One region of the Candidatus Pantoea communis genome, then DNA from elsewhere that is predicted to be linked to it. Evidence: predicted binding sites of a transcription regulator. Region 1 holds the regulator's gene; the other holds the start of a gene.
What was found. The regulator Fur, encoded in region 1, represses iron uptake genes when iron is present. The targets are predictions, from matches to a motif close to ATAATAATGAGAACNACTATCAA.

Region 1 (4,654 bases):
TGCCGTATGCGGTTTAGGGTTGGCGTCGCGGATGGCGCTGGAGTATGATGTCGCGCTAAAAATTTGCCGCGGATGATTTTTTCGCCGCGGTCGGGCCGATAATGTATAAATCGCGCAGCGCCTTTCCGCCGTTCGCGCCCACTCAGTTTCACTAATCATGGCAAAAGAACAGACTGACCGTACCACGCTTGATCTTTTTGCAGACGAGCGGCGTCCTGGTCGACCCAAAACCAGCCTGCTGACACGTGACGAACAGTTGCGTATCAACAAACGTAACCAGCTCAAGCGCGATAAAGTGCGAGGGCTGCGTCGTGTTGAGCTGAAAATGTCCAGCGAAGCGGTTGACGCCCTGAACACGCTGGCCGAGCAACAAAACATCAGCCGCAGCGAATTGATTGAACAAATGCTGCTGGCGCAACTCAAACTGTCTTAGCGCGCTGACCGCACGCAGGAACACAAAGTTCAGGCTTTACTCGTTCCGCCCTTTTCAACGGTCTGCTATCATTCGCTAACATGTGCAGTCAATTGACTTACTTTCACAATCAGGCTTTAAGAGGTTACTTAACCCATGGCAATCGTAGGCATTTTCTTCGGCAGCGATACCGGCAACACTGAAAACATTGCAAAAATGATCCAGAAACAACTGGGTAAAGATGTCGCCGAAGTGCATGACATTGCTAAGAGCACTAAAGAAGATCTCGCAGCGTTCGACATCCTGCTGCTGGGCATTCCTACCTGGTATTACGGCGAAGCACAGTGTGACTGGGATGACTTCTTCCCTACGCTGGAAGAGATCGACTTTAATGGCAAACTGGTGGCGCTGTTTGGTTGTGGCGACCAGGAAGACTACGCAGAATATTTCTGTGATGCGATGGGCACGATTCGCGACATCATTGAACCAAACGGCGCGGTGATTGTGGGCCACTGGCCGACTGAGGGCTATCATTTTGAAGCCTCAAAAGGTCTGGCCGATGACAAACACTTCCTCGGCCTGGCGATTGACGAAGATCGTCAACCTGAGCTGACCAACGAACGTGTTGATGCCTGGGTGAAACAGATTTTTGATGAGCTGCAGTTAAAAGAGATCATCGAAGCCTGATGCCTCGCCTCCCCAATGTGAGCGCTGGCTCACATTGGGACAAAGGAATTTCCTATAAAAATAATAGCTACGGTTTTTTAACTTTTCCCCGCAAATCTGTAGAATACCCGCAATGGTCATCCGCTTATTCCTCTGATTGTTGACTGAGGCTGAGTGAAATGGAAACCCAAACCACACCGTTCCGCGCTGACGTAGGCGATGTTTATCCTTACGACTTTTGTTGATTTGCGCGATACCCCGGTTTTCATTTCACTGCTTGAGTTCTATAATGAGACGCAAATGAGAATACGTGTGACCTAAACATTCAAGGCCCCTGCGCCGTAAGTGACATGCAAAGTAACAGGACAATATCCGAATGACTGACAACAACTCCGCATTGAAGAAGGCTGGCCTGAAAGTCACTCTGCCAAGATTGAAAATTTTGGAAGTGCTTCAGGGACCGGGCCCCGAGTCCCATCACGTCAGTGCGGAAGATTTGTATAAGCGCCTGATCGATATGGGCGAAGAGATTGGCCTGGCAACGGTATATCGCGTTCTTAACCAGTTTGATGACGCGGGTATCGTCACCCGTCATAACTTCGAAGGCGGCAAATCCGTATTCGAACTGACTCAGCAGCATCACCATGACCACTTGATCTGCCTGGATTGTGGCAAAGTGATCGAATTCAGCGATGAATCAATCGAAACGCGTCAGCGTGAGATTGCCACTCGCCATGGCATTAAACTCAGTAACCACAGCCTGTACTTGTACGGCCACTGTGCACTGGGAGACTGCCGCGAAGACGAGACGCTCCACGATAAGTAATTGAGTGTGCTATGCAATATAAAAAAACCGGTGCTGGTCACCGGTTTTTTTATGCCTGTTATCAAGCGATAAAGGTCTCGTGGAGGTAGCGCCAGCGAGGAATGGTGGTGCTGCAATCCAGCACAGCCAAAGAGATGCGCGTTTGATGGGTGCCGTTCAACATCTGCAGTTCACGATACTGAATCGTCACTTCCTGGCTCTGTTGAGAAATGATGGCATGCTCACTGGTGGCAATGCGCAGCCCTTCCCGCTGACCGTGCAGTTTGCGAAACAGCACTTCGGTCTCATTCAGATCCAGTTGCTTACCCAGCGGCGTCACCATTTTGAAATCCGGGTGAAAGTGTGACAAAAGCAGTTCCATGCTGTCATCACTGCCTTCTACCTGGTTAAAAACACGTTCAATAAGCTGATGTAATACCACCACACTATGCTTAGCTTCCAGGGCGAGACTTGTCATTTTTTTTCCTTTGATAACCCGCAGAGCTCTATTTAGAGCGCATAGCCTACCTGAAATACAATTTTTCACACTCGCAAATGGGTTAATTTTGCTAAAGTCAGAATTGTCGCAAAATAGACAACAAGCTCAGCTTGCCGCCTTCAGCATAATTGATTGCCCGTGGCGAATTACAGGCAATAAAAAAGGGCGATTGCTCGCCCTTTCATGATCATATTGTGCAATCGACGAAAGATATTACTCGCCAATCTTCGCGAAGGTATCGCGCAGTCCAACCGTGCGGTTAAACACCAATTTACCCGGCTGTGAGTAGACACTATCGGCACAGAAATAACCTTCACGTTCAAACTGATAAGCTGCGGTAGTGGCCGCTTCACGCAAACCAGACTCCACGAAGCCCTGTTTGATCTCCAGCGAGTTCGGGTTAATGGTGGTGAGGAAATCCTCAGCCGCCGCGGGGTTTGGCACGCTGAACAGACGGTCGTAAAGACGGAACTCAGCTGGCAGTCCATGAATGGCGGAAACCCAGTGGATCACACCTTTCACTTTGCGACCATCCGCCGGATCCTTGCTCAGGGTGTCAACATCACAAGTGGCATAGATGCAGGTAATGTTACCCTCTTCGTCTTTCGCCACACGCTCAGCACGAATCACATAAGCATTGCGCAGACGCACTTCTTTGCCCAGAACCAAACGTTTGTACTGTTTGTTGGCTTCTTCACGGAAGTCAGCGCGATCGATCCACACTTCACGGCTGAACGACACTTCACGCGTGCCCATCTCCGGCTTGTTTGGATGATTAGGCATGGTCAGCGTTTCTTCGTGGCCGGCGGGCAGGTTTTCGATCACCACTTTCAACGGGTCAAGTACCGCCATCGCGCGTGGTGCGTTCTCATTGAGATCGTCACGAATACAGGATTCCAGCGACGCCATCTCAACGATATTGTCCTGTTTAGTCACGCCGATGCGGCGGCAGAATTCACGAATCGAGGCCGCGCTGTAACCACGACGGCGCAGACCTGAAACGGTCAGCATGCGGGGATCATCCCAGCCTTCCACCACTTTCTCGGTGACCAACTGCGTCAGCTTGCGCTTCGACATCACCGCGTATTCCAGATTCAGCCGCGAGAATTCGTACTGGCGCGGATGCTGCGGAATGGTGATGTTGTCCAGCACCCAATCGTAAAGGCGACGGTTGTCCTGGAACTCCAGCGTACACAATGAGTGGGTAATGCCTTCGATCGCATCCGAAATGCAGTGCGTGAAGTCGTACATCGGGTAGATGCACCACTTGCTGCCGGTCTGATGGTGATCGGCAAACTTAATACGGTACAGCACCGGATCGCGCATCACAATGAAGCTGGATGCCATGTCGATTTTGGCACGCAGACAAGCTTTACCTTCCTCGAAACCGCCATCACGCATTTTCTGGAACAGCGCAAGGTTCTCTTCCACGCTGCGGTCGCGGTACGGGCTGTTTTTACCCGGCGCAGTCAGGGTGCCGCGATATTCACGGATCTCTTCAGCAGACAACTCATCAACGTAAGCCAGACCTTTATTGATCAGCTCAACGGCGTAGTTAAACAGTTGGTCGAAATAGTCTGAGGAGTAACGAATGTTGCCGCTCCACTCAAAGCCCAGCCATTGCACGTCACGCTTGATGGATTCAACGAACTCCAGGTCTTCTTTCACCGGGTTAGTATCGTCAAAACGCAGGTTGCACTGTCCTTGATAATCTTGGGCGATACCAAAGTTCAGGCAGATAGATTTCGCATGGCCAATATGCAGATAACCATTGGGCTCAGGCGGGAAACGGGTATGCACACTGCTGTGCTTACCGCTCGCCAAGTCTTCGTCGATGATCTGACGAATAAAGTTCGTTGGGCGGGCTTCAGCCTCACTCATCTCAAAATCCTCAAAACAATAGCGGGTGATTTGTACCACGAAGTAACGGAGTATGATCCACAAAGCGCAGGAGGGAAACAACCGTTTGTTGGTCGTTTTAAAACAAAAAAGGCAGGAATTGCTTCCTGCCTTCTGGCTAAATCACAAGGACTTAGTTTTTCACTTCATACAACGGTGTCACACCTGCAACCACTGAACCGCTGGCCAGCAGATTCAGTCCGGCGAAATCATCGCTGTTGCTGACCACCACCGGGCTAATCATTGAGCGCGCGTTGGCGTTGAGGAAGTCCAGATCCATCTCCAGAATCGGCTGACCGGCAGTGACGGTTGCTCCCTCTTCTACCAGACGTGTGAAGCCTTTTCCTTCCAGCGCCACGGTGTCCAGGCCCAT
Region 2 (4,654 bases), on a different contig from region 1:
GGCGGTATCATCGCCCATCTCCAGCAAACGCATCCGTCGTGTTAGCAGCGCCATCAGCAGCAGCGACAGCAGCAACACGCCAATCACCGGCGGCGTTTTCGCCCAGGTGATGCCGTTAAGTGAACCGGCACTCCACAATCCGGCACTGAGCGCGGACTCTAGCGAAGCACTGATAATCAGCCAGGCATTCAGTGCCATCAGCAACGCGCGCACGCTGATACCAACAATAATCAGGCGGAAGGTTTCTACCCCGTTGCGCCAGGCAAACAGATACACCAATGCCGCCGTACCGATACCACCAACCAACGCTGCACCGGTCATGGCGGCGATGCCCTGATTGAACAGCACCAGTGCCACCAGCACGCCGCTGTAGGCACCGGTGTTGAAACCGAGAATATCCGGGCTGCCGAGCGGGTTGCGCAGCAGTGACTGGAAAATCGCGCCGCTGACGCCCAGTGCCGCACCAATCAGCAGCGCCATTAGCACACGCGGCAGTCGCCACTCTAAAACGATCAGCTTGACGTTGCTGGCACCGTGTCCCGCCAGCACCTGCCAAAACTGCTCAGCCCCAATCGGCAATGCGCCTCGCGTCATCGCCAGATACGCCAGCAGTGCGCATCCGAGCAACAACCACGTGGTATGTAATCCAACCCGACGCGTCATAACGCACCTCGCCCGAGTTTACGGCGCACCAGCACAATCAGTACCGGAGCCCCCAACATCGCCGTGACGATGGAGACGCGCAGTTCGCCCGCCACCAGCAGTCGTCCCAGAATATCCGCTGCCAGCAACAGAATCGGGGTAATGATCGCCGTAGCGGGCAGCATCCAGCGGTGATCGTTGCCGACCATCCAGCGTGCAAAATGCGGCGTCATCAGTCCGATAAAAGCAATCGGCCCCACTGCCGCCGTCGCCGCACCACACAACAACGCAATCGCCACTAAACCAAGCAGTTGCGTGCGCGCCACCCGCGTGCCCAGCGCGGTCGCCATATCGCCGCCCATGCTTAAACTGTTCAACGCCTGCGACAAATAGAGTGCCACTCCGCTGCCGATTAGCACGGCCGGGAACAGGGTGCGCAATACAGTGAAATTGCGAATATCCAGCGAGCCGCTGTGCCAGAAACGCAGATGATCATAAATATCGGGATTGAGCAGTGACAGACCAGACGTCAGGCCATCCAGCACTGCGCCCAGTGCTACGCCGGCTAATGTCAGGCGTACCGGATTGACTCGCCCGCCGCCAATCGCGCCCGTCATCGCCACCAGCAATGACGCCAGCAGTGCACCGGCAAACGCGAAGCCAAGCCAGTCGAGGGGAGAATCGGCGCCAAACAGCGCAATGCCGATCACCACCGCAAACCCGGCACCTGCGTTAATGCCGAGAATGCCCGGATCGGCCAGTGGATTGCGCGTCAGGCTTTGCATCAGTGCGCCCGCTAACCCGAGGGCGACACCCGCCAGCAATCCGGCCAGGGTGCGCGGCAGGCGTGCATCACGCACAATCACGCACTCAGCGTTGTTACAGCCTGAGGTAAGAGAATGATAAACATCGGAAATGGGTATCGATTTTGCCCCCAGCATCAAGCTGAGCGCGATGAGAAGCAAGAGCAGAATCCCTGAGCCTGCTAATGCACGGATCTGGCGCATCGTTCTAAACCTTCACTGTTCAACGTCGTCGCATGCGCAACGCAATTTGATAATGGTTATCGTTATTACTCGCGTTTACCTATGTTACCATGACTCGCCTCGCGGACGATGAGGAAAATTGGTGCAAAAAGGCGAACAAATGAACAAATCTTCCCACTTTATCGATCTCTCCCTGCTGAAAACCCATGCGGCATTTCGCGCAGTATTTATTGCCCGATTCATCTCGATTGTCGCATTAGGCATGCTCGCCGTGGCGGTGCCGGTGCAGATTCAGCAGATGACGCACTCCCCGCTTTTGGTGGGATTGGCCGTCACCCTCGCCGCATCCGGTATGTTTATTGGTCTGCTGACCGGCGGGGTGTTAGCCGATCGCTACGAGCGTAAGAAACTGATTTTGCTTGCCCGATCCACCTGCGGCTTGGGCTTTATCGCGCTGGCGATTAACGCTGCGCTGCCGCAGCCTTCACTGATTGCGGTGTATCTGCTGGGATTCTGGGATGGCTTCTTTGGCGCGATTGGCGTCACGGCGCTGCTGGCGGCCACACCGGCGCTGGTGGGGCGCGAAAACATTATGCAGGCCGGCGCCATCACCATGCTGACGGTGCGTTTTGGCTCCATCCTCTCGCCAGCCATTGCCGGACTGGTGATTGCGCACGGCGGCGTGGTGTGGAACTACGGCTTAACCGCGTTTGGCACACTGATTACCGTACTGACGCTGCTGAAATTACCGCAACTCCCGCCGCCACCTCAGCCGCGTGAACATCCGCTGAAGTCGCTGGCCGCCGGGGTGCAATTCCTGTTTGCCAGCCCGATTGTCGGTATGGTGGCGCTGATAGGTGCTCTGGTCACTCTGGCCAGCGCGATTCGCGTGCTCTACCCCGCTCTCGCACCACATTGGTCAGTGAGTGCTAACCAGCTTGGCATGCTTTACGCTGCCGTGCCGCTGGGTGCCGCCATCGGCGCGTTCACCAGCGGTAAATTGAAACATGCAGCCCGACCGGGACAGCTGGTGCTGGGCAGTGCGGTGGCCGGATTTATCGCGCTGGGATTATTCAGTCTGATGCCCAACCTGCCGCTGGCGCTGCTGTGTCTGGTGGCGTTTGGTTATTTCAGTGCCATCAACAGTCTGGTGCAGTACGCGATGATTCAACTGCTGACGCCTGACCATCTGCTGGGCCGCATTAACGGCTTGTGGACCGCGCAAAATGTCACCGGAGATGCGATCGGTGCGGCGATGATTGGGGCCATGGGATCGTGGTTACTGCCGCCACAGGCTGCCGCCGCGTTTGGCTTTGCGGCAGCGCTGTTGGGGATTGTGATGTGGTGTGTAATGGGCCGTTTACGTCGTTATGCGCCGCCAGCCCCTGAGCTGGCGGAGCAGGCATCATGATTTAACGAACAGTTTCTCCAGACGCGCCAGCAGATTGCTGGCGCTGTAGTAATCCAGACGGAACGAATCGACGCCAAGCGGGAATACCTGCTTATCCTTAACCGCCGCGTTTTGCGCGAGGAACGGATTGCCGATCACTGACTGTGTGGTTTTGTCATCAGCCGCAAACAGCAGGAAGGTTTTTCCCGTCAAACCGCTACCCACATTCTCACCTGACAGCTGAATGATGTCTTTACGCTGGCCCATGCTGTGGCCTTGCTGCACGCTGGCGGGTGGAACGGCGAGGGTAAAGCCAAGTTGCTCCAGCAGTTTGCCCTGCGCTGACTCCGTGGTCCACACGTTGACGGCACGCCCATCGCCGTTCCACACCATGGCAGACACGGGCTGCGGCGGTAAGGTGATGGCTTTTTTCAACGCTGCTTCACGATCGTCAAAAGCCTTCACCCGCTGTGCAGCCTGCGCTTCGTGACCGGTTGCCTGGCCCAGCAGCGTCACCACATCCTGCCAGCTCTTGTCGTCGTAATTCACCACCAGCGTCGGTGCGATGGCGGAAAGCTGGCTGGCGAGTTTAATCGCAGAATCATTACCTGTGGCGCTCACCAGAATCAGGTCTGGTGCTTCTGCGGCCACCGCTTCGGCACTCGGCTCGCCAATATAGAGGCGTTTTACATAGCGCTGTTTTGCCACCTCACCCCATTGACGGAAAAAACCCTGATCGTCGGCCAGACGGCTGTTCGGAGCGGTCGCACCGGAGGCCACCACCGGTGCATCAATTGCCAGCAATGATCCAGTTAAGGTGACGCTGGTTGAAACAATACGCTGCGGAGCTTTGTTTAAGGTAATTGAACCCTTTGCCCCCTGCACCGTTCGCGGCCATCCCTGTTCAGCCTGTGCCAGCCCTGTGAAAGTCTGGAAAATAAACAACAGGGCTGTCAGGCCCAATAAACCGCATTTATTCATAAGTTTTGGTCCACCTTTTAGCGTATTGCACGGCTCGACGTCACCTTCCGATTACGCCTAATCATGCGGGAAATCCCGCGAATGGATTGACTCTTTTGTCCAATCGACGTAGGTTACAGGCCCATAATAAAAATGATAATCATTCTTAATAATCTTATCATTTATAGGTGAAAATTATGGTGGAATCATCCATGTTTGAAAATGCCTTATTAGAGGATTTTTCTGCGTTATGCCGTGGGTTCCTCTTTACCTCGCCGTGGCGAAGCCTCGCGACTCAAGGCTGCTATACCACGATAACCACCTCTGTGGCAGACGCTGCATCATTGCAGGGTGATTTTCAACTTCAGCTGCATCAACATTTTGCGGCGGCAAAACAACAAGGCATTGAGAATCCGATCCTGGTGGGTGCGATTCCGTTTGACGTGAGCCAGCCTGCGGCCCTGTTTATTCCTGAAACGTATCAAACTTTTCATCGTGCCGACCTACAGAATGCGCTGCCTGCGGCTGCCAGTGAGCTGCCGCAGGTGCGTCGTCGCGTGGCGGTGCCGGATCACGATGTCTTTACCCAAATGGTGGCCGATGCGGTGACAGCAACGCAACGTGGTGACCTCGATAAAGTGGTGCTGTCGCGCCTGATGGATATTGTCACCGAGCA

Region 2: fepD (Fe(3+)-siderophore ABC transporter permease) is a predicted target of Fur. The motif match lies at 1,696-1,718, and genes of this name have one in related genera.

The regions. Positions count from the first base shown of each region.
Region 1 covers NZ_VWXC01000005.1:64,194-68,847, reverse strand. The annotation lists gene ybfE (LexA regulated protein) at 158-433, shown strand; gene fldA (flavodoxin FldA) at 569-1,099, shown strand; gene fur (ferric iron uptake transcriptional regulator) at 1,455-1,904, shown strand; gene F3J37_RS08830 (hypothetical protein) at 1,966-2,361, opposite strand; gene glnS (glutamine--tRNA ligase) at 2,596-4,263, opposite strand; gene nagE (N-acetylglucosamine-specific PTS transporter subunit IIBC) at 4,415-4,654, opposite strand, start outside.
Region 2 covers NZ_VWXC01000028.1:33,850-38,503, reverse strand. The annotation lists gene fepG (iron-enterobactin ABC transporter permease) at 1-663, opposite strand, end outside; gene fepD (Fe(3+)-siderophore ABC transporter permease) at 660-1,649, opposite strand; gene entS (enterobactin transporter EntS) at 1,789-3,039, shown strand; gene fepB (Fe2+-enterobactin ABC transporter substrate-binding protein) at 3,034-3,999, opposite strand; gene F3J37_RS25200 (isochorismate synthase) at 4,176-4,654, shown strand, end outside.